DNA from 4 places in the Mesorhizobium sp. M1A.T.Ca.IN.004.03.1.1 genome. Region 3 is predicted to be linked to each of the others. Evidence: predicted binding sites of a transcription regulator. Region 3 holds the regulator's gene; each other region holds the start of a gene.
What was found. Region 3 encodes LexA, which represses DNA repair genes until DNA is damaged. Its sites were predicted from a motif close to TGTTCNNNNTGTGTTCNG; they were not measured.
Positions count from the first base shown of each region.

Region 1: EOD29_RS26305 (carbohydrate kinase family protein) is a predicted target of LexA. The motif match lies at 1,125-1,142, and genes of this name have one in related genera.
Region 2: EOD29_RS16295 (helicase-related protein) is a predicted target of LexA. The motif match lies at 1,242-1,259, and genes of this name have one in related genera.
Region 4: dinB (DNA polymerase IV) is a predicted target of LexA. The motif match lies at 2,716-2,733, and genes of this name have one in related genera.

Region 1 covers NZ_RZTV01000012.1:259-7,489, forward strand. The annotation lists gene recA (recombinase RecA) at 1-1,067, opposite strand, end outside; gene EOD29_RS26305 (carbohydrate kinase family protein) at 1,348-2,286, shown strand; gene EOD29_RS26310 (pseudouridine-5'-phosphate glycosidase) at 2,336-3,253, shown strand; gene EOD29_RS26315 (TfoX/Sxy family protein) at 3,257-3,580, opposite strand; gene EOD29_RS26320 (GFA family protein) at 3,670-4,167, shown strand; gene EOD29_RS26325 (DUF2199 domain-containing protein) at 4,176-4,694, opposite strand; gene sufA (Fe-S cluster assembly scaffold SufA) at 4,695-5,081, opposite strand; gene EOD29_RS26335 (SUF system Fe-S cluster assembly protein) at 5,190-5,582, opposite strand; gene EOD29_RS26340 (cysteine desulfurase) at 5,588-6,829, opposite strand; gene sufD (Fe-S cluster assembly protein SufD) at 6,933-7,231, opposite strand, start outside.
Region 2 covers NZ_RZTV01000004.1:478,317-485,547, forward strand. The annotation lists gene EOD29_RS16290 (beta-ketoacyl-ACP reductase) at 1-702, shown strand, start outside; gene EOD29_RS16295 (helicase-related protein) at 1,450-4,869, shown strand; gene EOD29_RS16300 (RNA-binding S4 domain-containing protein) at 4,885-5,271, shown strand; gene fdxA (ferredoxin FdxA) at 5,421-5,759, shown strand; gene EOD29_RS16310 (CarD family transcriptional regulator) at 6,135-6,716, shown strand; gene EOD29_RS16315 (amino acid ABC transporter ATP-binding protein) at 6,975-7,231, opposite strand, start outside.
Region 3 covers NZ_RZTV01000008.1:19,925-27,155, forward strand. The annotation lists gene trpC (indole-3-glycerol phosphate synthase TrpC) at 1-565, shown strand, start outside; gene moaC (cyclic pyranopterin monophosphate synthase MoaC) at 568-1,047, shown strand; gene glp (gephyrin-like molybdotransferase Glp) at 1,049-2,254, shown strand; gene lexA (transcriptional repressor LexA) at 2,371-3,105, shown strand; gene EOD29_RS22565 (ComEC/Rec2 family competence protein) at 3,089-5,551, opposite strand; gene gltX (glutamate--tRNA ligase) at 5,651-7,075, shown strand.
Region 4 covers NZ_RZTV01000003.1:174,352-181,582, forward strand. The annotation lists gene EOD29_RS11015 (SDR family oxidoreductase) at 1-254, shown strand, start outside; gene EOD29_RS11020 (aldose 1-epimerase) at 241-1,125, shown strand; gene dinB (DNA polymerase IV) at 1,380-2,642, opposite strand; gene EOD29_RS11030 (cupin domain-containing protein) at 2,999-3,379, opposite strand; gene EOD29_RS11035 (hypothetical protein) at 4,118-4,402, opposite strand; gene EOD29_RS11040 (hypothetical protein) at 4,563-4,802, opposite strand; gene EOD29_RS11045 (hypothetical protein) at 4,886-5,122, shown strand; gene EOD29_RS11050 (TadE/TadG family type IV pilus assembly protein) at 5,146-6,363, opposite strand; gene EOD29_RS11055 (pilus assembly protein TadG-related protein) at 6,642-7,231, shown strand, end outside.

The sequences.
Region 1 (7,231 bases), on a different contig from region 3:
TCACCACCGCCTTCGGAGCCGCCGTTCTCGAGGAATTTTTCGGCGATCAGCCCGGCATTCTGCCTCAGCGCCAGCTCGATCTCGCGCGCCGTGTCCGGATTGTCGCGCAGGAAAAGCTTGGCGTTCTCACGGCCCTGACCGAGACGCTGCGAATTGTAGGAGAACCAGGCGCCCGACTTCTCGACCACGCCGGCCTTGACCCCGAGATCGACGAGCTCGCCGGTCTTCGACACGCCCTCGCCATACATGATGTCGAACTCGACCACCTTGAAGGGCGGAGCCAGCTTGTTCTTCACCACCTTGACGCGGGTCTGGTTGCCGACCACTTCGTCGCGATCCTTGACCGAGCCGATGCGGCGGATGTCGAGGCGCACCGAGGCATAGAATTTCAGCGCGTTGCCTCCGGTCGTGGTTTCCGGCGAGCCGAACATGACGCCGATCTTCATACGGATCTGGTTGATGAAGATGACCATGGTGTTGGAGCGCGAGATCGATGCGGTCAGCTTGCGCAGCGCCTGGCTCATCAGACGGGCCTGCAGGCCGGGCAGCGCATCGCCCATCTCGCCCTCGATTTCGGCGCGCGGCGTCAGTGCCGCCACCGAATCGACCACCAGAACGTCGATGGCGCCGGAGCGCACCAGCGTGTCGCAGATCTCCAGCGCCTGCTCACCCGTGTCGGGCTGCGAGATCAGGAGGTTTTCGAGGTCTACGCCGAGCTTGCGGGCATAGACCGGATCGAGCGCGTGCTCGGCATCGACGAAGGCGCAGATACCGCCCTTCTTCTGGGCTTCCGCAACCGTGTGCAGCGCCAGCGTCGTCTTGCCCGAGCTTTCCGGCCCGTAGATTTCGATGATGCGGCCGCGCGGCAACCCGCCGACGCCGAGCGCGATGTCGAGCCCGAGCGATCCCGTCGGCACGGTTTCGATCTCGACCACCTGCTCATTGGCGCCGAGCCGCATGATCGAGCCCTTGCCGAAAGCGCGCTCGATTTGCGACAGCGCCGCATCCAGAGCCTTTGATTTGTCCACTGCCTTATCCTCTACAAGCCGCAAAGTATTCTGAGCCATGATACATCACCCCTTGGTCGTCAATGAAGGCCGGACAATCCGTGATCCCTGCCAGTTTGTACCTTTTTTGTTCTCATCTGGCAAGAGGCAGCAAATGGCTGGAAAACAAATAATATCTGGATTTGTTCTATTTTTGTCTCACTAGAGATGGCGTGAGCCAGTGCTGCTGATCCAAGCGAGATCTCGTTATCCGGGCGGCCCGAATCGAGACCCGATTGCGGGGCGATGCGCGGAAACCTAGTGTGCCCACGCAAACAATCAACGAGGTCACCCCCGCGGCATGCCGACATCCCCAAATATCCTGGCGCTGGGCGGCGCCCATATCGACCGGCGCGGCCAGGTCTCGGGCCCTTACGTGCCCGCCGCATCCAATCCCGGCATCATGCGCGAGGATGTCGGCGGCGGCGTCTTCAACGCGCTGCGCAGCATTGTGAAGCGCGGCGTCTCGGCCTCGCTGCTTTCGGTGCGCGGCGGCGATGCGGCGGGTGAGACCGTCGCATCGGCGATCGACGAGGCCGGCATCGCCGACCTTTCGGCGGTGTTCCTCGACCGCACGACGCCGAGCTACACTGCGCTGATCGACAGCGAGGGGGAGCTGATCGTCGGCTTTGCCGATATGGGCCTTTACGACCTCGCCTTCCCCAAGCAGATCCGCCGCGCCAAGGTGCGCGAGGCGATCGCCGAGGCAGACGCGATCCTCTGCGACGCGAACCTGCCAACGGCGGCCCTCGAGCGTCTGGTTGCGCAAGCCGGCGACAGGCCGATTTTCGCCATCGCCATCTCGCCGGCCAAGGTGGTGCGGCTAGCGCCGCTGCTCGGCAATCTTTCGCTGCTGTTCATGAACCGCCGAGAGGCGGCGGCGCTGGCTGGTGCGGATATTTCCGGCCGCGATCTTGTCGGGGAACTCAGGCGGCTGAGCTTGACGGCAGGCGTGATCACGGCCGGCAGTGCTCCGGTGCTCGGCTTCGACCAATCGGGCGTCTTCGCCATCGACCCACCCGCCCCGCGACGAGTTGCCGACGTAACCGGCGCCGGCGACGCCCTGACCGGAGCAACGGTTGCCGCGCTGCTGCGCGGGCTGCCTTTGCGGAAGGCACTGCGCGAAGGTGTTGCCGCGGCGATGCTCGCCATCGAGAGCGCCGAGGCGGTACCGTCTTTCACCGCCGGCAGTTTTGGCCAGGCGCTTGCCCTTGTGCCCGAGGCACGGGTGGTGGCATAGGGCCACAAACTATCTTGCCGGAGTGTTTTCTCCGGAGTGGAGAACGGACATGACGCCCGAAACCGCCCGCCCCTTCATCGACATTCATCCGCCAGTGGCGGAGGCGCTTGCCGCCGGGCGGCCTGTGGTGGCGCTGGAAAGCACCATCATTACCCACGGTATGCCATACCCCGACAATGGCGCGATGGCCGCCAAGGTCGAGCAGATCATCGCCGAGAGCGGCGCCGTGCCGGCGACGATCGCCGTGGTCGATGGAGGCATCAAGATTGGCCTTTCCGATGGCGAGCGCGAATCGCTTGCCATGACCGGCGACGCCATGAAGCTGTCGCGTGCCGATATCGGCTTTGCCGTCGCCCAAAAGCGCACCGGCGGCACCACCGTGGCCGCCACCATGATCGCCGCGCACATGGCCGGCATAAAGGTCTTCGCCACCGGCGGCATCGGCGGCGTCCACAAGGGCGCCGAAAAGAGTTTTGACATCTCGGCCGATCTCGACGAGTTGGCGCGCACGCCGGTCATCGTCGTGTCGGCCGGCGCCAAGGCGATCCTCGACATCGAAAAGACGCTGGAAGTGCTGGAGACGCGCGGCGTGCCGGTCATCGGCCATGGCTGCGAGACCATGCCGGCGTTCTGGTCCAGGCAATCGCCCTTCCGCGCGCCGCTGACGTTGCATGCGCCTGAAGATATCGCGCATTTCTACCGCACGCGGCAGGCGCTGGGCTTGGGCGGCGGCATACTGGTCGCCAACCCGGTGCCGCAGAACGACGAGATCCCGGCAGCCGAGATGGACGGCTACATCCAGGCCGCGCAGAAGGCGGCCGAAGCGCAGAACATCACCGGCAAAGCCGTGACGCCGTTCCTCCTGTCGAAGATTTTGGAGCTCACCGGCGGCCGCAGCCTCAAGACCAACATCGCGCTGGTCGAGAACAATGCGCGGCTGGCGGCGGAGATCGCGAAGGCGCTATAGGCCTTATCTGCCCGCGCGCCGCCCCGCCTCATAAGCGCGCCGCGCCCAGATCGCCATTTCGTCGGGATCTTCGAAGGCACTGTCGGGAACGCTCCAATAAGGCATCGCCACCTCCTTGCCGTGCCGCGAGCCGGTATAGGTCCATTGGCTACAGCCGGCGGCCTCGAATTCGGGGATCGTCTCCTCGTCGGCCTTCAGCATCAGTTCGCCGCGCACGACCACCGCGACGATGACGCCGTCGCAATAGATGCCCTTGCCGCCGAACAGTTTTCGGATGCTGATCGGCCCCAGGCTCTCGAACAATTCTTCGAGGCGGTCATTGTCCATGCCGCAATCATCTCATCCGGCATGGGCCTTGTCATCGCAGCAACCAACAGCATGCTGACAGGTTGAGACATGAAATGGAGTTTCGCGCCATGCCTGTCCTGCTCAAAGGCTCCTGCCGCTGCGGCGCCGTCCGCTTCGAGGTGGAAAGTCACACGCCCGTGCCGTTCATGCTCTGCTACTGCTCGATCTGCCGCAAGCAGCAGGGCGGCGGCGGTTTTGCCATCAATCTCGGCGCCGACAACGAAACGCTCAAGGTCACCGGCAAGCCCAATCTCGGCGTCTACCGCGCTGAGATCGAGGACGACGAGCATCCGCACTGCGAGGTCTCGACCGGCGAGCGCAATTTCTGCAAGACATGCGGCGCCGCGCTCTGGCTCTACGACCCGACTTGGCCGGACCTCGTCCATCCCTTCGCATCGGCGATCGACAGCGACCTGCCGAAGCCGCCGGAAAAGGTGCACCTGATGCTGAAATACAAGGCGAGTTGGGTCGAGCCGGCGATCGGCGAGAACGACAAGGTGTTCGAGGTCTATCCCGAAGAATCGATCGCCGACTGGCACAAGCGCACCGGCTTGTGGATGGACTAAGCCTGAATCTAAGAGCGATGGGTTAGCGCAACCCAGCGCTCGATCTGCCTCACATCTACCCCTTCGCGCTGCGCGGCGACCAAGGGGCGGTCTGCATCATGCAGAAAAACCCTGGGACGCAGATTGCCGGGCTGAAACACAACATTGGCATGCAGGCGCATCGAGCTCGGATACTCAGGAATGTCGTGCATCAAATACCCGAAGCAGAGCTCGTCCTCATATTGGCCGCTATCATACATGGCTCGATAGACATTCCAGCTTCTTTCCGAGACCGACATCCAAACACCGAAACAGAACTCTTCGGACAACTGAGGTACCGGCAAGGGCAGCAGGCAACGAATGAAGCGGTCTGTTTGCCCCGTGGCGTAACTCACCACGCAAAAATCGTCGTTCTTGCGGAAAGTCGACCGAGCTACCTCGTCAAGCGCGTCTGGATTCCCCGGTGCGCCAAAGGCTATATCGGTGGGAAGTCCGGTGAACTCCTGGTCACAGCAGGCACATCGCCAGCGATATGCCTCGGCGCTCACCTAAGCAGCGCTTGAAGCGCGCACCTCCGCCAGCGCCTTGAGATCGGCCGGCTTCAGCTCGACGGATTCGCCGCAGCCGCAGGCCGAGCTCTGGTTCGGGTTCCTGAAGGTGAAGCCGGTTCGCAGCGTCGTCTGCTCGAAATCCATCTCGGTTCCGAGCAGGAAAAGCGCCGCTTCCGGCGCGACATAGACGTGCGCGCCGTCGCGCTCGATATGATCGTCCTTGGGGTTCGGCTCGGTGACCAGATCGACCGTGTATTCCATCCCGGCGCAGCCGCCCTTCTTGATGCCAAGACGGATCCCATGCGCGTTGTCGCGCGTAGCGACGATCTCACGCACGCGGTCCGCGGCCTTGACGGTCATCGTGATGACGGCGAAGCGTCCCATGTCATTCTCCACGTTCGCGCGGGTTCAAGGCCCGCGGAATGAGTCTGCCTTTAAGATGGTGAAGTTTCACCTTTGCTGCAAGCCAGCCAACCTTAGTAGGGACGCTGGCTAGTACCACCCGACCGCGACCTGCGCCTCTTCCGACATTCGGTCGGGTGTCCACGGCGGGTCGAACACCATGTTGACCTCGACGCCAGAAATTCCCTCCACGGCGCCGACGGCGTTCTCGACCCAGCCCGGCATCTCGCCGGCCACCGGGCAGCCCGGCGCGGTCAGCGTCATGTCGATCTTGACCGTCCGGTCGTCCTCGATGTCGATCCTGTAGACGAGGCCGAGCTCGTAGATGTCCGCCGGGATTTCCGGATCGTAGACCGTCTTCAGCGCCGAGACGATATCGTCGGTCAGCCTCGCCAGCTCGTCGGCGGGGATCGCCGAGGCTGAGACGAGCCCGTTACCGGCCGTTTCCGGCGCGGTCTCTGCGGTGGTGGTCACATCGTCCATCATCGTCATCCGAAGAACTTTCGCGCCTTTTCCAGCGCATCGGCCAAAGCGTCGACTTCGGCCCTGGTGTTATACATGCCGAACGATGCCCTGCATGTGGAGGTCACGCCGAAGCGTTTCAACAGCGGCTGGGCGCAATGCGTGCCGGCGCGGACCGCGACGCCTTGCCTGTCGATAAGCATCGACACGTCATGGGCGTGGATGCCCTGCAATTCGAACGAGATGATGGCGCCCTTGCCGGGCGCGTCGCCGAAGATGCGCAGCGAATTGATGGCGCGCAGCCGCTCGTGCGCGTAATTCTTGAGGTCCGCCTCATGCGCCGCGATGCGCTCGCGGCCGACCTTTTCCATATATTCGAGCGCGGCGCCCAGCCCGATCGCCTGCACGATCGGCGGCGTGCCGGCCTCGAAACGGTGCGGCGGCTCGTTGTAGGTGACGATGTCTTCCGTCACCTCCTCGATCATTTCGCCGCCACCCATGAAGGGCCGCATCGCTTCCAGCATGTACTTCTTGCCGAAGAGCACGCCGATGCCGGACGGACCGTAAACCTTGTGGCCGGTGAAGACGAAGAAGTCGCAATCGAGGTCCTGCACGTCGATCGGCATATGCACGGCGCTCTGGCTGCCGTCGACGAGCACGGGAATGCCACGCGAATGCGCGATGCGCACGATCTCCTTGATCGGCGTCACCGTGCCCAGCGCGTTCGACATATGGGTGATGGCGACGAGTTTTGTGCGGTTCGTCAGCCGCTTCTCGAATTCCTCGATATGGAAGGCGCCGAGATCGTCGACCGGCACCCAGACAAGCTTCGCGCCCTGCCGCTCGCGGATGAAATGCCAGGGCACGATGTTGGAGTGGTGCTCCATGATCGAGAGCACGATCTCGTCGCCCTCGCCGATCCTCGGCATGCCGTAGCCATAGGCGACCGTGTTGATCGCCGAGGTGGTGTTGGAGGTGAAGACGACGTTGTCGGTGCTCGGCGCATTGAGGAAGCGGCGTACCGTCTCGCGTGCTTTCTCATAAGCATCGGTCGCGGCATTCGACAGAAAATGCAGGCCGCGATGGACATTGGCGTAGTCCTGGGAATAGGCGTGCTGGATCGTGTCGAGCACCACCTGCGGCTTCTGCGCCGAGGCGCCGTTGTCGAGATAGACCAGCGGCCTACCGTAGACCTGCCGCGACAGGATCGGGAAGTCGCGGCGGATCGCCTCGACGTCGTAGGGAGCGGTTTCGATCTTCTGGTCCATCACAAGGTCTTTCGAGGCTTCGCCTCACTCCGTCCAGCACCCCTCATCCGTCTTGGCGCTCCGCGCCAATTCACCTTCTCCCAAGTAGGAGAAGGTGAAAGCGCTATCCGTGCGTCGAAAACCAGGCGTCGAGCCGCGCTTCGAGCGCATCGACTAGCTCCTCGTCGTCCAGTTCCTCGATCACTTCGGCGACGAAAGCCTTCACCAGAAGGCCGCGAGCCGCTTTCTCGTCAATGCCGCGCGCCATCAAATAGAACAGATGGTTGTGGTCGATCTCGGTGACCGTCGCGCCGTGACCGCAGACGACGTCGTCGGCGAAGATTTCCAGTTCCGGCTTGGTCGAGAACTCACCCTCGTCCGACAGGAGCAGCGTGTTGCACGCCATCTTAGCGTTGGTCTTCT
Region 2 (7,231 bases), on a different contig from region 3:
ACGGGCGGATCGCGCGGCATCGGTGCGGCGATATCGGTGGCCCTGAAGAATGCCGGCTATTCGGTCGCCGCGAACTATGCCGGCAATGACGAGGCGGCCCAGAAATTCAAGGCCGAGACCGGCATCCCCGTCTACAAATGGTCGGTCGCCGATTATGACGCTTGCGCCGCCGGCATCGCCCAAGTCGAGGCTGATCTCGGTCCGGTCTCGGTGCTGGTCAACAATGCCGGCATCACCCGCGACACCATGTTCCACAAGATGACCCGCGAGCAGTGGAAGGAGGTCATCGACACCAACCTTTCCGGCGTCTTCAACATGACGCATCCGCTATGGAACGGCATGCGCGATAGGAAGTTCGGCCGCGTCATCACCATCTCCTCGATCAACGGCCAGAAAGGCCAGATGGGCCAGGTCAATTATTCGGCCTCGAAAGCCGGCGATATCGGCTTTACCAAGGCGCTTGCCCAGGAAGGCGCCCGCGCCGGCATCACCGTCAACGTTGTTTGCCCCGGCTACATCGCCACCGACATGGTCATGGCCGTGCCGGAAAAAGTGCGGGAATCGATCATCGCTCAGATCCCGGTCGGCCGTCTCGGCGAGCCGGAGGAGATTGCGCGCTGCGTTGTCTTCCTCGCCTCCGAAGACGCAGGCTTCATCACCGGCTCGACCATAAGCGCCAATGGCGGCCAGTATTTCGCCTGAGATCTTGTTCGGCTGAACTCTTCTGACACCGATGGCAGGCGGCCCGCCGCAAACGGGCCGCCTGTTTTTGTCTGCGCTCCGGCAGCACCGGGTGGGCATGCCTCAATTTGGCACGCAAAAGTTAACGGCCTCCCCGCGCCCTGTGGGAAACCCGGTTCACAAGCTGTGGATTTTCGGTGCACAAGCTTTGGACAACACCATATCTAGAGGTGAACAAAACAGGAAGCTTTGCAGATCGCTGATTCGTCGCCGATTCGTTCCGGCTTTGGCCGAAAAGTTAACACGCCACGCCGCAAATAGCGCGAACAAGATTAACGCCGGTTAGGAAAGATCAACCATTTCACAATGTTGGCGGCCGCGCTCGAGTCCGTCGCAGTCGCTCCCCCGCAAAGGTTAACGACGCTCCGGAACCAGCGCGAGCTAAGCACGAAACGGGCCAATTCACAGATTCAGCATCTGGTGAGACTCATGGCCAAAAAATCCATATGTAGCCGTGAACAAAACCTGAATCAGAGTGAGTCAGTGATTCGTCGCCGATTCGTTCCAGACTCGTTCCAACGGTTAATCGACCGCGGATTTTGACCTTGCCTGTCGTCGCGCCATCTCTTGATGGGAACATTCCGCTTTCCCTTGATGGGAACATTCCGCTTTCGCTTCGCGTCTGAAATCCCTATGTGTGCCCTGTCACACGCGACGGAACCGCCGCGTCCCCGACAACAAGCGGCAGAAAGCCTCATTTCCGAGCCGATGAATATCCAGCCGAAACCCTCCCAGCCGCTGATCCTTTCCGGCCGCGACGTGACGGCCGTGCTCGGCCCCACCAACACCGGCAAGACCCATCTCGCCATCGAGCGCATGGTGGCGCACGACACCGGCATCATCGGTCTGCCGCTGAGGCTCCTTGCCCGCGAGGTCTATACACGCGTCTGCGAGAAGGTCGGCGCCAGCAAGGTGGCGCTGGTCACCGGCGAAGAGAAGATCGTGCCGGCGAGCGCGAGATATTCCGTCTGCACCGTGGAGGCGATGCCGCGAGAGACCGATGCCGCCTTCGTCGCCATCGACGAGGTGCAGCTCGCCGGCGACCTCGAACGCGGCCACATCTTCACCGACCGCATCCTGCATCTGCGCGGCCGCCAGGAGACGCTGCTTCTGGGCTCCGCCACCATGCACGGCATCCTGCAACGCCTGCTGAAGGGCGTCTCGGTGGTGACGCGGCCGCGGCTGTCGCATCTTGCCTATGCCGGCTCGAAGAAGCTCACCCGCCTGCCGCGGCGCACGGCGATCGTCGCCTTCTCCGCCGACGAGGTCTATGGCATCGCCGAATTGATCCGCCGCCAGCAGGGCGGTGCTGCCGTCGTTCTCGGCGCGCTCAGTCCCCGCACCCGCAATGCCCAGGTGGAGATCTTCCAGTCGGGCGACGTCGACTATCTCGTCGCCACCGACGCCATCGGCATGGGCCTGAACCTCGACCTCGAGCACGTTGCCTTCGCCCAGAACCGCAAGTTCGACGGTTACCAATACCGCAACCTGACCGCCGCCGAGCTAGGCCAGATCGCGGGGCGTGCCGGCCGACACCTGCGCGACGGCACCTTCGGCGTCACCGGCCAGGTCGATCCGTTCGACGAGGATCTGGTCAAGAAGATCGAGGGGCACGATTTCGACCCGGTGAAGGTGCTGCAGTGGCGCACCGCCGATTTCGATTTTGCCAGCCTCGATGCCCTGAAACGCTCGATCGAGACCAACGCGCCGGTCGAAGGGCTGACCCGGGCATTGCCGGCGGTCGACGCCCAGGCGCTGGAACATTTGTCGCGCGACGCGGACATCAGGACGCTAGCCACCGGCAGGGAGCGCGTGGCGCTGCTGTGGGAGGCCTGCGCGCTGCCGGACTACCGCAAGATCGCGCCCGCCCAGCATGCCGACCTCATCGCCTCGATCTACATGGACCTTGCACGCCATGGCCATGTCGATGAGAATTACATGGCCGAGCAGGTGCGGCGGGCCGACACCACGGATGGTGATATCGACACGCTGTCGCACCGGATCGCCCAGATCCGCACCTGGACCTTCGTCTCCAACCGACCGGGCTGGCTGGCCGATCAGCTACACTGGCAGGAAAAGACGCGCGAAATCGAAGACAGATTGTCGGATGCGCTGCATGAGCGGTTGACGAAACGCTTCGTAGACCGCAGGACTTCCGTCCTCATGCGGCGCCTTAGAGAAAATACCATGCCTGAAGCTGAAATCAGCCCAACCGGAACCGTGCTCGTCGAAGGCCATCACGTCGGCGAGCTGCAGGGATTCCGCTTCACCGCCGACCAGAGCGCCGGCGGCGAGGACGCCAAGGCGGTGCGCACCGCTGCCCAGAAGGCGCTCGCGGCTGAGTTCGAGGCGCGCGCCGAGCGCTTCGCCGCCTGCGCCAACGGCGATCTGGCATTGGGCTCGGACGGTGTCCTGCGCTGGATCGGCGCGCCGATCGGCACCCTGGTTGCCGGCGACGAGGCCTTGAAGCCGCGCCTTGTGCTGCTTGCCGACGAGCAGCTCACCGGCCCTGCCCGCGACAAGGTCGCGGCGCGCGCCGAGCGTTTCGTCAATTTCCAGATCGAGTCGCTCTTGAAGCCGCTGGTCGATTTGAAGAATGCCGAGCAGCTCACCGGCATCGCGCGCGGCATCGCCTTCCAGCTCATCGAGCATTTCGGTCTCATCAACCGCCGCGACATCGCCGAGGAAATGAAGTCGCTCGACCAGGAAGGCCGCGCGGCGCTGCGGCGTCTTGGCGTCCGCTTCGGTGCCTACCACGTCTTCGTGCCGGCGCTGATCAAGCCGGCGCCTGCCGGGCTGGTGACGCTGCTCTGGGCGCTTAAGAGCGACGGCAAGGACAAGCCAGGCTTCGGCGACGTGGTGCATGCGCTGGCATCGGGCCGCACCTCGGTGGTGATCGATCCTGCTTTCGACAAGACGTTCTACAAGCTCGCCGGCTATCGCAATCTCGGCCGCCGCGCCGTACGCGTCGATATCCTAGAGCGGCTGGCCGATCTCATTCGCCCCGCGACCAACTGGAAGCCCGGTCTCGGCCAGCGACCGGACGGCGCCTATGACGGCCACGCCTTCATGGTGACGCCGCCCATGATGTCGATCCTCGGCGCCACCGCCGACGACATGGAAGAGATCCTCAAAGGCCTTGGCTATCGCGCCGAACCGAAGCCGGCGGCGGAGGTGAAGGCCAAGCTCGACGCGCTGGACAATGCCGCCCGCGAGGCCGCGGCTGCGAAGCTTGCGGCGGAAGAGGCTGCGCGTGCTGCACAGGCGGCAGAGGCGCACGCCGTGGCAACAGACACGGTTGTAGAGGCAACGATCGAGGGATCCGAGCCGGCTGCCGCTGAAGTTCCTGCCGACGCCATCGCGGAAGCCGCGACGGAGCCTGACGCGAAAGACCCGGCGGAAGCGTCGGCTGCGGTCGCGGAAGAGACTCCGCCTGTGGAGGCCGCCGCAGCGGTGGACGCGGCAGCAGTGCTTGGGTCGGCTGAAAGCGCCGACGCCTCCCCTTCCGCCTCGATGGCGGAGGTCATTGCGCGAAGCGACGCGGGTGGGGGTCACGGCGCCAACGATGCAGGCGGCACCAACACCGGCGACGCCGGCGCTCCCCACGAGGGCGAAAGTGGTGAAGGCGCGGAGCCCTCCGCCGAGCCGGAAGAGCAGAAGCCGATCCTGCTGTGGCGGCAGGCGCGCTTCGACCATTCGCGCCCGCGCCACCGCCATGACAATCGCCGCGACAATCGTCCGCGCAACGGCCAGGCGGCAGGCGATGGCCAGGCGGCTGCCACGGGTGGCCAGGCCGGCGATCGGCCAGCCCGTGAGGGCCGCCGCGACCAGCGCGACGGGGCCGGCAAGCCGCGCTTCGACCGCTCGAAGTTCAAGCCGAGACCGGAACGCGAAGGCGGCGAACGGCGCGAAGGCAGGCCTCAGGGCGAGCGTGCCGATCGCCACGAGGGGGGCCGCCGCGAGGGCCGGCCGGACTGGAAAGGCAACAGGCAGGACGGCAAGGGCAATGCCGCAGGCGGCAGCAAGCCGACCTTCCAGAGCAAGCCGCGCGAGGAGCGTCCGCAGCGCTTCGATCCGGATTCACCCTTTGCCAAGCTCGCCGCCTTGCGCGACCAGCTGAAGAAATAGCCTCGGCCGGTCGCGATGGTTGGAGAAGGCCGCCAGCGCATCGACAAATGGTTGTTCTTCTCGCGTGCGGTGAAATCCCGGTCGTTGGCGGCTAAGCTCGTCATTGCCGGGCGCGTCCGCATCAATCGCGACAAAGCAGCGCAGGCCTCCGATCTGGTCAAGGCCGGCGATGTTCTGACCATCACGCTCGACCGCCGAATCCTTGTCTGGAAGGTGCTTGGGCCTGGCGCCCGGCGTGGTTCTGCCGACGAGGCGCGGCTGCTTTACGAGGATATGTCGCCGCCGCCGACGCCCAAGGGCGAGGCGGTTCCTGACGCCATTCCGGCGCTGCGCGAGGCCGGCACCGGCCGTCCGACCAAGCGGCAGCGGCGGCAGACGGACCGGCTGCTCGGCGAGGACTAGAAGATACGACGGAACCTCGTCGCGGCAGGCGCGCGGAATTCCTTTCCGCGATGCCGGCTCAGGCGGGAAGTCCTGCCCTTGCAAGCGGCGGGCAAAGGCGTTACCTCACCAAAAAAGCCCAGCAAATACGGGACGTCCCGGAGCCTGCGATGACCTATGTCGTGACCGACAATTGCATAAAATGCAAATACATGGACTGCATCGAGGTCTGTCCGGTCGACTGTTTCTACGAAGGCGAGAACATGCTCGTCATCCATCCTGACGAGTGCATCGACTGCGGCGTGTGCGAGCCGGAATGCCCGGCCGACGCGATCAAGCCGGACACCGAGTCCGGGCTCGACAAATGGTTGCAGGTCAATTCCGAATACGCGGAGAAATGGCCCAACATCACTGCCAAGAAAGAGCCGCCGGCCGACGCCAAGAACTTCGACGGCGAGGCCGGGAAGTTCGAGAAGTATTTCTCGCCGGAGCCCGGCGAAGGCGACTGACGGCCGGGCCGGGCAAGCCGGCATGACGCCACGTAAGCGAGCCGGTACAATTGCTCTCTTGACAGCCAGCGATGGCGCATGGCGTTAGCGAATGCAGCAAAACCTTGATTCTTCCGACTTTTTGTGTTATATCCGCGAAACATGCCGGTGACACAACGTCGATTTATGGCGCTAACGCCCCAAATCACTGAAAGGTGAACTTTTCAAATCCGGACCAGAGCGATCTGGGGCAGGCAATCGCATTCGTGCGGTTTGTCGGCCCCGGCTTATTCCGGTGAGTTCACTTGTTGTGCGGCTAAAGATCGGCTTCCGCCGATCGTCTGAGTTCAGCCGGCGCCGCCATGCCGGCGCTACAACTAAGGAGTTCAGGGCGTAATGGCAACGATCACCCCGCAGAAGAAGTCCACCGCGGCCCGTCACGGGTTCAAGACCGGTGAGTTTATCGTTTATCCGGCGCATGGCGTCGGCCAGATCGTGGCCATCGACGAGCAGGAAGTCGCGGGTCACAAGCTGGAGCTGTTCGTCATCGATTTCCAGAAGGACAAGATGAGGCTTAAGGTGCCGGTCGCCAAGGCGACCTCTATCGGCATGCGCAAGCTCTCGGAAGAGGATTATGTCGATCGCGCGCTGAAGGTCGTGCAGGGCCGCGCCCGCATCAAGCGCACGATGTGGTCGCGTCGCGCGCAGGAATATGATGCCAAGATCAATTCCGGCGACCTGATCTCGATCTCGGAAGTGGTGCGCGACCTCTATCGCGCCGACAACCAGCCGGAGCAGTCCTATTCCGAGCGCCAGCTCTACGAAGCCGCGCTCGACCGCATGGCTCGCGAGATCGCCGCCGTCAACCGCATGTCGGAGACCGAGGCGGTTCGCCTCATCGAGGTCAACCTCAACAAGGGTCCGAAGCGCGGCGCCAAGGCCGACAACGAGGAAGCCGAGCAGGAAGAAGCTGCCTGAGCTTTCGCCTGCCGAACAACGAAGAACCCGGCCTTGCGCCGGGTTTTTTGTTGCGCGCAATATCGGAAGGTCGGCGCTGCCCCTCATCCGCCTGCCGGCACCTTCTCCCCGTAGTGAACGGGGAGAAGCGAGATGACGGCGTCGTTGGCGCCCATTCTTGAAACGTTGGCGATTGGCGAACTCTCTGATGAAAGCGTCCTTTCTCCCGTCACTATACGCGGAGAAATGCCCGGCAGAGCAATGAGGGGCAGCGCCAACTTATGAAGAAATCGTACCTGATCCCCCGCCCCCGCCTTCCTTCCGCGCTTCCTCCTGCCGCAGCGAGGCGATGAAGCGCTTGGTCCGCTCGCGCTCGGGATTGTCGAACACGATCGAAGCCGGGCCCTTCTCGACGATCGAGCCGGCATCGAGGAACACGACCTCCTGCGCGATCTTGGAGGCAAGTCTCAGATCATGCGTGGCCATCACCATGGTGGTGCCCTCGCGGGCCAGCTGACCCAGCACGTCGACCACTT
Region 3 (7,231 bases):
CCAGCAAGGCGGTGCTGCCTGTCTTTCGGTGCTGACCGACGCACCGTCCTTCCAGGGCGCGCCCGGCTTTCTGACCGCAGCGCGCGCCGCCGTTAGCCTGCCCGCCCTGCGCAAGGATTTCCTCTTCGACCCGTATCAGGTTCATGAAGCCCGCGCCTGGGGCGCGGACGCGATCCTCATCATCATGGCGAGCGTCGACGACGCCTTGGCCAGTGAATTGGAAGCCACGGCCTTCGATCTCCGCATGGACGCGCTGGTCGAGGTGCATGACGAACAGGAGATGGAACGCGCGCTTCGCCTCTCGTCGCGGCTGATCGGCATCAACAACCGCGATTTGAGAACCTTCGAAACCAGCCTCGACGTTTCCGAGCGGCTTGCCGCCATGGTCCCGGACGACCGGCTGCTGGTCAGCGAGAGCGGCATCTTCACCCATCAGGACTGCCGGCGGCTGGAAAAGAGCAAGATCGGCACCTTCCTCGTTGGCGAAAGCCTGATGCGGCAGGCCGACGTGGCCGCCGCGACCGCCCTTCTGCTGACGGGCAAGGCGCCGGCCGAGGCCGTTTGAGGATGCCCGCGCTTACGCATCTCGGCGCCAAGGGCGAAGCCAACATGGTCGATGTCGGCGGCAAGGCCGAGACGACGCGCACGGCCATCGCCGAAGGGTATGTCACCATGCAGCCGGAAACGCTGGAGATGATCCTGGCCGGCGACGCCAAGAAAGGCGACGTGCTGGGCACGGCGCGCATCGCCGGCATCATGGCGGCCAAGAAGACGCATGAGCTCATCCCGCTTTGCCATCCCCTCCTTCTCACCAAGGTTGCCGTCGAGATCGAGCCCGACCACGCGCTCCCTGGCCTGAGGGTCAGCGCGCTTGCCAGGGTTACCGGCAAGACCGGGGTGGAAATGGAGGCGCTGACCGCGGCGTCGGTCGCCTGCCTCACCATCTACGACATGGCCAAGGCAGCGGACCGCGCCATGGCGATTTCCGGCATCAGGCTGGTCGAGAAGACCGGCGGCAAGTCGGGCGACTACAAGGCAGGTTCTTAGCATGGCTTTGCTTCCGGTCGCCGAGGCGCTCCAACGCCTGTTGGACGGCGCGACCGCGCTGCCAGGCGAAAGCGTGCCGCTGGCCGAAGCAGCCGGCCGGGTGCTGGCCGACCCGGTGGTGGCTCTGCGCACCCAGCCGCCCTTCAATGCGTCGGCGATGGACGGCTATGCCGTACGGGCCGCCGACGTAGCCTCGGCGCCGGCCCGGCTCTCCGTGATCGGCATGGCGCCCGCCGGGCGTGGCTTCACCGGCTCTGTCGGCAAGGGCGAGGCCGTGCGCATCTTCACCGGCGCGCCGCTCCCCGAAGGCGCCGATACCATCGTTATCCAGGAGAATGTCCGCGATCTCGGCGGCGGCGGCATCGAAGTGACCGAGCCGACCGCGGAGGGACGCAATGTCCGTCGCCGCGGCCTCGACTTCTGCGAGGGCGACCTGCTCCTCGAAAAAGGCCGCCAGCTCGATCCGGCGGCGCTTTCGCTGGCGGCATCGGCCAACCATCCGAGTCTCAACGTGGTGCGGCAGCCGCTGCTCGCCATCATCGCCACCGGCGACGAATTGCTGCCGCCGGGCAGCGCGCTCGGCCCCGACCAGATCATCTCGTCGAATGCCTGTGGCGTCACAGCTACGGCCCAGTCGGTCGGCGCGCGCTCGCTCGACCTCGGCATCGCCGCCGACCGCAAGGACGCGATCGCGGCCCTGGTCAAGAAGGCGGTCAAGGCCGGCGCCGACGTCATCGTCACGCTTGGCGGCGCCTCCGTCGGCGACCACGACTTGATCCATGACGTGCTGACCGGCGAAGGCATGCAGCTCGACTTCTGGAAGATCGCCATGCGTCCCGGCAAGCCGCTGATGTTTGGCCGGCTCGGCGACATTCGCTGCATCGGCCTGCCCGGCAATCCGGTCGCAAGCCTGGTCTGCTCGCAGCTGTTCCTGAAGCCGCTTCTGGCGCGGCTGGGCGGCCGGTCCTGCCGTCAGGAAATCCGCACGGCCCGGTTAGGCGTCGCAATGCACGCCAACGATCTCAGGCAGGACTATGTGCGCGCCGTGGTCCGCGAAGATGCGGGGGGGTTGATCGCAACACCGTTCGGCATCCAGGATTCCTCGATGTTGAGGATGCTCGCCGATGCCAATGGCCTGATCGTGCGCCAACCCTTCGCGCCGACAGCTGAAGCCGGCGAGGAATGCAGCGTTCTGATGTTACGCTGAACAAAACGTCAACACATTCACTAAACTTTAAACGGTTGCGGAACACAACTGGAACAGATAGTGTTTGTTCTGGGTTTGTTTTTCTGATTCTGGTTTCAGAACCCATGGGGGCCGCCATGCTGACGCGCAAACAACATGAACTGCTGATGTTCATCCATGAACGGCTCAAGGAGAGCGGCATTCCGCCGTCTTTCGATGAGATGAAGGAAGCGCTCGACCTTGCCTCGAAATCGGGCATCCACCGCCTGATCACGGCGCTGGAGGAGCGCGGTTTCATTCGCCGGCTGCCGAACCGGGCGCGTGCCCTTGAAGTGCTGCGCCTACCTGACTCGATCGCGCCCGGCCTAAATGCGGCGAAGAAATTCTCGCCGAGCGTCATCCAGGGCGGCCAAGGCAATCTCGGCCGCCAGATCAAACCCGCGGCGCCCGCCCGCACGCCGACGCCCAGCAATGACGACGACGCCGGTTCAGCCGTCTCCATCCCGGTGATGGGTCGCATTGCCGCCGGCGTGCCGATCGACGCCATCCAGCACCAGACGCATTCGATCACAGTGCCGCCGGACATGATCGCGGGCGGCGAGCACTACGCGCTCGAGGTCAAAGGCGACTCGATGATCGAGGCCGGCATCTTCGACGGCGACACGGTCATCATCCGCAACGCCAGCACTGCGAGCCCCGGGGAGATCGTCGTGGCGCTGGTCGACGACGAGGAGGCCACGCTGAAGCGCTTCCGCCGCAAGGGCGCCTCCATCGCGCTCGAGGCTGCCAATCCGGCCTATGAGACGCGCATCTTCGGTCCCGATCGCGTCAAGGTTCAGGGCAAGCTCGTCGGGCTCATCCGCCGCTACTGAGGGGCTGCGGCTTGGCTTCCGGCTTCTCGGGCTTCTTGTAAGGCGCCAACCCCCTCGCCTCACGCGAGTAGCGCCGCTGTTCGTGCCAAGGGCGGTACGGTTTTTCGACGGCGTATTGAATGGTTGCTCGCGCCGTCGCCGATTGCGGATCGAAGAAGACGGCGGCACTGCCGTCGCGCGCGAGCTGCCGCTTGGTGACAACGAGGACACGCGGATCGCGGCAGGGATTGTAGGCCGTGGCGTCGTTGATGACGATGAGGTCTGCGAAGTCGCAGGCAGGCCGGGCAGCTTCGCGGTTCTCGGCGAGCGCGACGATCGCGCCTGATGGATGCCGGCCAATGCAGAGATCGCCCGTGCAGTAAAAGGGCGATCCAGGCGGCAGGTCGACCGGATCGGCCAAGTCCAGCGTGCCCTTGGCGAATGTCTCCGGCGGCACGATCGTTTCGGCCTTGAGCGCACGTTTCCAGTTATCGGTGGTGAACTCGTTGGAGCGGGCGCGATTGATGGCGAGTTCGCCGCCGCCGATCGGCATCGCCACCAGATGCGCGTCCTCCGAGATCAGCAGGTCCGGCGTGCGCACCTGCGGGATGATCATGACGGCCGCGGCAGCGAAAGGAATTGCGGCCAGCCTGAGCCACGTAGTCGCCATCGTGGCGATGACGAGCGCGATCGTCGCCAGCAGCACCGAATGGATCGAGATCAGGCCCACGGCATCGACCGGCGACCACTCCGAAATCCAAGCTGAGATCGCGATCATCGCCGCCAGGCCCTTGCCCATCAAATAGAGGAAGGGCCCGTCGAAGCCGAACGGCATCATGACCGCGCTGGCGACGGCGAGAAACATCACGATCGTGACGATCGGCATGATCGCGAGATTGGCCAGCAGGCTAAGCGGCGAGACGCGCTGGAAATGCCAGATGGCAAACAGCGCCGTGGCACTTCCGGCAATGATCGACGTCATCGCGGCACCACCTACTCCGACTGCCAGTTTGTGCGACATGAACCGCAGGAACGAACGCTTTGCCGGCGGCGCTCTCACCTTGCCGGCGCGGTAGTCGGACCAGCCGGCATAGGCGCCGACAAGGGCGGCGGTTGCCGCGAACGACATCTGAAAGCTCGGGCCAACCACTTCATGCGGCGACACCAGGATGACAGCGATGGCCGAGATCGCCAAGTTGCGCATCGTCAGCGCGGCGCGGTCGAAAAGCACGGCGATCAGCATGACGGCCAGCATGATGAAGCTTCGCTCGGCGGCGACCACCACGCCGGAGATGACGAGATAGGCGGCGATCGACATAAGCGCGATTGTCGCGGCATATTTCTTCACCGGCCGGCGTGACGAAAAATCCGGGAACAGCGCAAAGGCGCCGCGCAGCAGAAGCATGACCGTGCCGGCGACCAGCGCCATGTGCAGACCCGAAATCGAGATGATGTGATAGATGCCGGTCCGCCGCATCGCCTCGTTGATGTCCTCCGGAATGCCGGCGCGCACGCCGACGATCAGTGCGGCGGCAATTTCGCCTTCGGGTCTGCCGACGGTGCTTCTGATGTGGTCGGCAATATTTTCGCGCGCGTTCTCGATGGCCGAGGCGATGCTCGTCTGGCCGATCGGGTCGGTTGGCGGAATGAGTTTCGGGTCGCCGAGGAAAAATCCGCTGCCGCCGATGCCGGAAAAATAGCTGTCGAAGGAAAAATCATAACTTTCCGGACGGACCGGCCCTGTCGGCGGCAGGAGCCGCGCGTAACCCGTCACCAGCGATCCGGCCTTCATGCCGGCCGGGATCCTGCGTGCCGAGACCCTGACGCGATCCGGTGCGTAGCGCAGCTTTGGATGCGCGGTCGAGACGAGATCGATGGTCAGCCTGACGCGGCCATTGGCCATTTCCTCGGCGATGACGACGCGGCCTGTCAGCCGCGTCTGGATTTCGGAGCCGAGCATCGGTGTAGCGGCGCGCCAGGTCTCGACCTTCGCGGCGACGAAGCCCAGCGCGCAAAACAGCGCCGCCATAAAGACCAGGTGTGTCTTCAGCCAGGGACGCGAAACCGCCGCGCATAGAGCCATCAGCGCCACCGCCGCCAGCGGTCTGTAAAGATCCGGCTCGGCGCTCAAGGAATAATAGAGTATCACGCCGGCGGCCAGGAACACCGGCACCAGCAGGAAGCCGATGCCGCGGTCGAGCTCGGTTGAGGCTGCCTCGGCCACACCCCGGCGAAACACGGAAAACGAGGCACGGCGGAACCGCCTGCGGATAAAGTCGATGGCCGCCGGCGGAGGAGCTTGTAGCGAAGCATCGCCGTCCGGCGGCAAAATCTCGGTGGCCGGACGCGGTACGGGAACCAAAACCGGTACTGCCTCGGCAGGCACGGTGTCGGCAAACAGCAGGCGCTCGCTCACGCCAGCCGCCGTCTCCTCGCCCTCCTCCGCACCCCGGCCACGTCCAGCCATCGGGTCTGCCCCTTGCGCCCCAGACCTCCTATGCTACATGAACGCCCACCGCGCGAAAGTCCGCGCAATCATGCCCGCTGAGCTTCTTCCGAGAGTTCCATGTCCGACAAGGTCGTCACCCGCTTTGCCCCCTCGCCCACCGGCTATTTGCACATCGGCGGGGCGCGCACGGCGCTGTTCAACTGGCTCTACGCCAGGCACACCGGCGGCACGATGCTGCTGCGCATCGAGGACACCGACCGCGAGCGCTCCACCGAAGCGGCGACGGCCGCTATCCTGGACGGGCTGACCTGGCTCGGCCTCTCATGGGACGGCGAGGCCGTGTCGCAGTTCGAGCGCGCGCCGCGCCACCGTGAGGTGGCAGAGGAGCTCGTACGGCTGGGCAAGGCTTATTACAGCTATGAAACGCCTGCCGAGCTGGAGGCGATGCGCGAGGCGGCGCGGGCCAAGGGGCTGCCGCCGCGCTACAATGGCCAGTGGCGCGACCGCGGGCCCTCCGAGGCGCCTCCCGGCGTCAAGGGCGCCATCCGCATCAAGGCGCCGACCGAAGGAGAGACCGTCGTGCACGACCGCGTGCAGGGCGAGGTGCGATTCCCGAACAAGGACCTCGACGACTTCATCATCCTGCGCTCGGACGGCAACCCGACCTACATGCATGCCGTCGTCGTCGACGATCACGATATGGGCGTCACCCACATCATCCGCGGCGACGATCACCTGACCAACGCCGCGCGCCAGACCGTAATCTACAACGCCATGGGCTGGACCGTGCCGTCGATGTCGCACATCCCGCTGATCCATGGTGCCGACGGCGCCAAGCTGTCGAAGCGCCACGGCGCGCTCGGCGTCGAGGCTTATCGCGCCATGGGCTATCTGCCGGAGGCCCTGCTCAACTATCTGGCCAGGCTCGGCTGGAGCCACGGCGACGACGAGGTGATGTCGATCAAGGATATGATCTCCTGGTTCGACATCGGCGACGTCAACAAGGGCGCCGCCCGGTTCGACTTCGCCAAGCTCGAGGCGCTGAACGGCGTCCATATGCGCAAGATGGACGACAAGGCGCTATTTGATATTCTCGTAGCCACCCTGCCCTATCTCGAGGGTGGCCCGGCGCTTGCGGCCAAGCTCGACGACAGGCGCCAGGCACAGCTGCTTGCTGCCATGCCGGGCCTCAAGGAGCGGGCAAAGACCTTGGTCGAGCTCGTCGATGGAGCCGGCTTCCTGTTCGCCGAGCGGCCCTTGCAGCTCGACGAAAGGGCTGCGGGGTTGCTTGGCAGCGACGCCCGCGCCATTTTGCGCGGTACCCATGCCGCGCTCGCCGCGATCTCCAGCGAATGGAGCGCCGCGACCGCGGAAGCCGCTATTCGCGATTTTGCGCAGGCAGGCGGCCATAAGCTCGGCGCCGTGGCTCAACCGCTGAGAGCTGCGCTCACCGGCCGCAGCACCTCGCCCGGCGTGTTCGATGTGCTCGCTGTGCTCGGCCGTGAGGAGAGCCTGGCGCGGGTTGCGGATCAAATCGATTAGGAGCGAACTGGCCCAAGAAGATTGGCATTGAAAGGTGTGTTTCGCAGTGCAACATTAGGCCTTGGCCCAATCTGGCACGCACCTCCTAAAATGCGGTGGCAAGTTCGCGCATTCCGGTGATTTCGACGTGTCGTTTGCAGGAATTGCCTTGCCGGC
Region 4 (7,231 bases), on a different contig from region 3:
CCAAGTCGCTCGCGCGCGAGCTCGGGCCGCATGGCATCCGCGTCAACGCCGTGTCGCCGGGCGCGGTGGTCTCGGAGGCGGAGGCGCGCGTCTTCGGCGACCGGTTGAAGCAGTACAATGACTGGATCCTCGAGAACCAAAGCCTCAAGACGCGCATCGAGCCTGAGAACATCGCCGAGCTCGTGCTGTTCCTCGTCTCACCCGCCTCCGACATGATCAGCGGCCAGAACATCGCCATCGATGGCGGCTGGTGAGGATATGGCCGGCGCGGTCGAGCTGAACGACGGGCAGGCGAGGCTGGTCCTGGCGCCTGAGAAGGGCGCAGCGATCGCGCGCTATGACGCGCTGGTGATCGGCAGCGCGCCGGTTCCGCTGCTGAAGCCGGGCGACGGCGCCGGCACGTCCGGCTGCCAACTCCTGGTGCCGTGGTCGAACCGCATCTCCGGCGGCGGCTTCACTTTCGACGGCCGCTTCCACGCCGTCGCGCCGAACATTCCGGGCGAAGCCTTTCCGATCCATGGCGACGGTTTCCAAAAACCGTGGCGGCTCGCCCGCCGCACTGACACCGAGGCGGAGCTGGTGCTCGACGAGGGCGCGATCGGTCCTTACCGCTATGCGGCTACCGTGACCTATGCGCTGCAGGACGGCGCGTTGGAGGCGCAGCTGACGGTGGAGAACCGCGCCGGCATGCGCCTGCCTTACGGCCTCGGTTTCCATCCCTGGTTCCCGCGCGGCGACACAACGCTGCTCGGGGCCAAGGCGAGGCGCGTCTGGCTGGAGGACGAGCGCCATTTGCCGGTCGGCGTCGTGCCGGTGAGCGAGCGCCCGGCCTGGGATTTCTCGCGCTCCATCCCGCTGCCGTGGGACTGGGTCAACAACGCCTTCGACGGCTGGAATCGTCGCGCCTCGATCACGCAGCTCGAGGAGGGGATCAGGATCACGCTCACCGCCTCGCCGGAGCTCGGCGTCTATATCCTCTATTCGCCGTCATCCGACGCCGACTTCTTCTGCTTCGAGCCGGTCTCGCACCCGGTCGATGCGCATCACGGCGAAGGGCTGACGGTGCTTGAAGATGGGCAAACGATGAGCGCGACGATGCGGCTGGACTGGGCTGTGGCGGGTTGAGGGCAGCCGACCGAGCGCGTGATCTCAACCCTTGAGGGGGAGACGGCCGGCAGGCCAGAGAGGGTCGCGAAGGATCGCGGCCGTTCGTCATCCTAGGGTCTGCGCTGCGTCGTTTCGCTCCTTGCTTCGCCCTAGGATGACGAAGGGATAGGTCGCCGCCCCCTCTGTCCTGCCGGCCCATAAGGGGGAGATCGGAGGGCGCGTCGGCTTTCGCCAATCTCCAGCGCCGCAGAGCAGATGCCGAAGCACCTCCCTCACAGCTCCTTCTCCGCCAGCTCCCTGAATTCATCCGGCACCGAGCGCGCTGCTTGCAGCGCGACGGTGCCGTAGCCGACGGCCTGCTTGCCGAAGCGCCGGCGGATCTTGTCTATGGCGCGGTCGGCGCCGAAGCGGGCGAGGCCTTTGCGGCTGCCGGGCTTCAGCTTCTCGTCCGCCAGGCCGAGCGGCAGTTCGAGCTGCAGCTCGGCATGCTCTTCCAGATGCGAGACCGAGATCGCCAGCAGCGAGATTTCCCGTTCGCCCGGGTGAGCGGCGAGCACGCCTCTGACCAGCTCTTCCGCGACGTCAGCGAGCATGGTCGTCGCCTGGATCGGCTGCTCCAGCGTCACCGAGCGCGTGACCGCGCGCCTGTCGGCAAAGCGCACGCGCACCGTCACCGTGCGGCCGGGCCGGTCCTTGGCGCGCAGGCGGCTGGCGACGCGATCGGCGAGATGCAGGAGCGTCGGCACGAAGACGCGCGGCAGCGCCGGTTTGCGGCCCAGCGCCGACTGCGCGCCGGCGGAATGGGCGCGGCGATGCGTCTCCAGCCGGCGCGGGTCGCGGTTCCAGGCAAGGGCCGCGAGCTTCTGGCCGGCGGCATGGCCGATCAGCCGCTCCAGCGCGCCGCTATGCGTGCGCGCCAATTGCCCGATCGTCTCGACGCCGATCTCGGCGAGCCTGGCTTTGGTTGCCGGACCGACGCCCCACATCAGCGACACCGGCAAATCGTGCAGGAAGGAAAGCTCGGTGCCAGGCTCGACCACCACCAGCCCGTCGGGCTTGGCCACCTGCGATGCGATCTTGGCGAGATGCTTCGTCCGTGCCACCCCGATCGAGATCGGCAGGCCGAGCTCGCTCTTCACGCGGCGGCGGATGGTTCGCGCAATTTCGTCCGGCGGTCCGAACAGATGCGTGCAGCCGGCGACATCGGCGAAAGCCTCGTCGATCGAGATGCGCTCGACCAGCGGCGTGAAATCGTCGAGCACCTTGATCGCGGCGTCGCCGAGACGCTGGTATTCGCCGAAGCGGCCGCCGACGAAGATGAGCTGCGGACAGAGCTCGCGCGCCCTGCGGCCGGGCATGCCGCCGCGCACGCCAAAAATCTTCGCCTCATAGGAAGCGGCAAGCACTACGCCGCCGCCGACTGCGATCGGCTTGCCGCGCAGCGACGGGTCGAGCAGTTGCTCGACCGAGGCGTAGAAGGCGTCGAGATCGGCATGCAGGATCGTAGCGGCCGAAGCGGCGTTCGTGGCGGCCATCGCGCTCCCGGCTCCATTCATCCGCTTTGCGGCATCGCAGCATTAGCAGCAACTGTTGTAAGCGGTAATGCGTGTGAACATAAAGAGAACAAAAGGAGTTTCCTGTCAAGCCGGCCAGCTGGGGATGAGAACATCTGCAACCCGTCACAACCAAGGGCTTTGACCGGTTGCGCCGGTGTGCTCCCCTTTGACCGGTTGACCGCGAGACCAGGGAGGGGCGGGAAGGATCGCGGCCCAAAACTGCGTCATGCCAGGACGAAGTCAGGAGCCGAGCGACGCCGAAGACCAGGATGACGAAGTGCGGCCGAGCCGGAGCACCGCCCCTCTTCTGGCCGTCCCTTCGCCGACAGCCGCCGCTAGGCCGGTTTGGCGTATTGCTCGGCGCTGAGCACCTCGATGCATTGGAACGGCTCATTGCCTTCCACCCAGGCGTCATGCCCGGGCGGGATCGTATAGGAGGTGCCGGCCTCGAAGGTCTTCTGCGTCCCGTCGTCCATGCGTATGGTGATCGTTCCGGACACGACATAGCCGACATGCGAGACCTGGCAGCTGTCGGTCTTGACCACCGGCTTCACGCATTCGGACCATTTCCAGCCCGGCTCCATGTTGAGCCGCCCGAGCGTGTAGCCCGGCAGCCGGACCACTTCGACGCGGGTCTTGGCGGGCGAGCGAACCTCGTCGGGATTGTTATGCGACTTGGATTCGAGCTTGGTGACCTTCATTGCAGCTTCGGCCATGGCATCCTCCCATTTCCAAGGATTAGCGGGGCCTGACGCGCGATCGTCGGCGACCGCTGCTGGATTGATACGACTTTCGATGAATGATTGCTAATGTAATTGCCGGGCGTGGCGCGAAATCGATTTTGCCGCGCAGGCCCTATTGCAAGCACGCTCTGCCGGTGTTTTGCTGTTCCTTGCGCCTGGCACGACGGTGGTTGAGGGGCCACCCCGTTTCTCGCTCCTTGGGGAGAATCCTGTGAACCCTCGGCAAGTGAATTTCGCCAATAGTGCGGCGGCAAAGCCAGGCCCCGTCCGCGATAGTCCATATTCATTTCCGCTCGCGGGCGCGCGCTCACCGCGCCGATCGAAACCGCCATAGGCGAGGCCAAGCCGGATGGAAGGCGATACTCGAAAAATCAGAAAAACTGGGAGGAATCATGCTTCATCAGGTAGGGAAAACGGAAACCCGTCCGCCGGTCGGGGCAGGGCGCCGCACTCCGCCGGCGCTTCGCCAGTGCTGCGACAACTATATCTGTCCGACCTGCGATCAAGTCGTCGAGCTGACGGATTTCCGCCAGGTCGTCTGGCATCAAAGGCCGGGCCATCGGCCGATGGATTTGGATGACTGAGCGGACCTGCCCAAGAAAAGAGGGCCCGAGAGAAAAAGGGCCCGCGCCTTCCAGAGGAATGCGCGGGCCGAAGCTGGAGTAGCCATTCGATAAACGCGCAGCCGGCCTGCCGGTTGCGTCAGGCGGATCAGCCGCCGTTGGCCGGAGCCGGGGCCGGAGCCGGTGCGGCCGGTGCGGGTGCCGGCGTCGTCGACGGTGCCGCAGGCGTCTCCACCTTGGGCGCCTCGACCTTCGGCGCATCGAGCTTCACGTTGACATCCGTCGATCCGCCACCGCCGGTGCGGCCACCGACATTGATGATGCCGGTAAAGAACAGCAGGGCCACGATCGCGATGATGGCAAGAACGATGGCCACTGCTGTGCCGGCGCCGCCCCCGCCACTGGTGTTTACAACTGTAGGTCTGTCGGCCATGGTTTCCTCTCCTCTGCCGATTGGGATGTCGTGGCAACGGCGCCAAAGCTGGAATGTTCCTGCTTTCGGGCCACGGTCCCTTGTCAGGCGGGACCTGAGGCCGCACCTTTGAGCGCAGAGGTCCGAATGGGCGATTTCTGGAAACAAGTAGGCCCACAACTCATTGTGGCACAACCGTCGAGTAACGTCCCTTCATCGGCGGTTTGAAAGTGGAGTTGCCCGCCATTTCCTGCGATGTGGCGGGCAACTCCCACAATCCCGCAGTCTGCCGAGATTCGCGAACCTGTTCGCCGCGCTTTTGCCGGTCGATCCAAAACAACCACAGGCGTGCGCGACGTGCTTTTAAGCCGTGCCTGCCGCTTCGCTCGATCTCGGCGCGGGCCGCCCAGGCTGTCGCCAAATCATGATGCACCACTCGAGCGGAACCCGGCCGCCAGCCACGCCGTTGTCTTCCGCGAAGGGATCCTGTGGGCGGAGGCCGCCATGGACAGCTTCGAACTGATCGATCTTCTCTGCGTCGTCGACGCCTGCGCCAGCGATGGCGCGGCTGGGCGCCTTGTTTCAATGTCGAAAGCCGTCGAGGAACTGCGCGTCTTGACCGGGGACTTCGTCTCGTCCGACGAAGCGGCGGCGAACGCGTTGAGCCAGGTGGCGCTGCAGCGCGGCTGCGCGGTGTTGTTCGACGAACAGCCGGGCGCCGATATCGTCGGCGAGTACTGATTTCCCCTTGAAGAAGAGCGGCGCTATTTCACCAGGGTGATCATCCTGCCGGCATACATCTCGCGATTGCCGAGCTCGGCCGCGCAGTCCGATTTCACCGCCGAGTTTCCGGTCATGCCTACGGTATTGCCGACCAGCCGCAGGCAATTGCCCTGCGCGTTCATGTCTGAATTCCCGGCATAGGAGATCGCCGCGTCGGGGGCATAGATGAAGCCGCTGACCACCGAGCCGGATCCGCCGTTGATCGTCAGCGCCGAGGTGTTGCCCTTGGCCTGGAAGATGGTGATGCCTGCATAGGCGCCGCTGGCCGGCGGCGAGAGGTTCACCTGCTCATTGGCATTGATGTAGAGCTGCGAGCCTTCCATCAGGAAGATCGTCACGCCCTGGCCGGTGAGGCTGCCGTTGCCGCCGGGCTTTATGGTGACATTGCGCAGGATGTAGACGCCCGGATTAAGCGTGATCTTTCCTGACCAGGTCTTGTCGCAATAGGTGCCGGGCGAAAGCGTGACCGTCTTGCCGTTCGGCATCGATTGGCACATGCCGTAAGCGGGCGGGGTGACATTGGCCAACGGGTCGAACGATGCGTACTGGTTTTCGAGCGGTGCGTCGCACGAGAGTGTTGCGTTGGGCGGCGTTATCCCCGAGGTCGAGCCGACCGTCGAGACGCATGCCGCGCTGAGCAGGGCCGAGCCGCCGCGGTCGATGGCGTCGGCCGCGTCCGAGTTTGCGGCGATCACGCAGCCGTTCATCGCGACATTGGTCGAGCCCTGCAGGTTGACGGCGGAGCCGACATGCGGATCGAGCGCCAGAACGCACGCTTGCGCCCCGGGTTTGACCTCGACGGAGGCGGAGCGGGTCGCCTGCCAGGCCGGCGCGCCGCTGATGAAAGCCGCACGGCTGATGCTCGACGACAGGGCGATGGTGTAGCCGCTCGGATCGCCGCTGGCCGCTGCCTGGAAGGCCCCGACGCTGCCCGAATATTCGCCGGCATCGGCGACGCTCAGATTGGCTGAGAAGAAAGTCAGGCCGAGCTGGCGCACATCGCCGGCCGACATGGTCGGTTGGTATTTCGTGCCCACCGCCAGCCCGGCTGCGTCCAGCGAGTTCTGCAGTTGCGCCGCGTCGTCGCTCGTGCCGGCCACATCGACGGCGCCGGCCACGACAAGCATCAGCGGCACCATGGCGATTGCGGTCGCCAGCGCGAAATTGCCGCGCGTCGAAGCCCAGAACCGTCTGATCATGGCAGCACCCCTCGCCGGAAACGGCAGAGACACTACTCCAGCCGTCTCTACGACCGATTTCCGAAAAAGATAAAATGCAGCAAAAGCTAAAATCGCTGATTTATCCGCAGCTTGACCTAACGTCCTATATAGAGTGGGACCTAAGTCTGAGTCGTGGCCGCGCAGGGCGGTAAATATGCATGCAAGGGTCTGAAAATCGCAAGTCGAGGAAAAAAATTAGCCATTCGTTTATCGCCGGGTGTTGAACGTGGTGGCTGGGATAGCTTGGGCGCGCGGCCATGAACACATTCGGTCGGATTTTCAGACAGTTCGTCTCCCGCCGCCTGCGGCGCGGCGAGAGCGGCAATGTTGCGACGATCTTCGCGCTCACCCTGCCGATCGTCGTCGGCGGGGCAGGGCTCGGCGTCGAGACGTCCTACTGGTACTATTCGAGCCTGAAGCTGCAGGCGACGGCGGACGCCGCCGCCTATGCCGGCGCGCTGGAAAAGATCCAGGGATCGGACACTGCGACGATCACGGCGGCCGCGACCCAGTCGGCGACCGACAACGGCCTCGGCAATGGCACCATCACCGTCCACACGCCGCCCACCTCGGGGCCGAACACGGCCAAGAAGGCAGTCGAGGTCATCCTCAACCAGAACCTCGACCGGATGTTCACCTCGATCTTCACGCAGACCAAGGTGCCGGAGCAGGCGAGGGCGGTGGCGCTCATTACCGATGCTTCCAAGGCCTGCGTGCTGGCGCTAAATAAGTCGGCCTCGCAGGCGGCGCTTTTCTCCGGCAGCACCAGCGTCAAGCTGACCGGCTGCTCGGTCATGTCGAATTCGAGCGCCGCGGACGCCATCAAGGTCCAGGGGTCGGCAGGGCT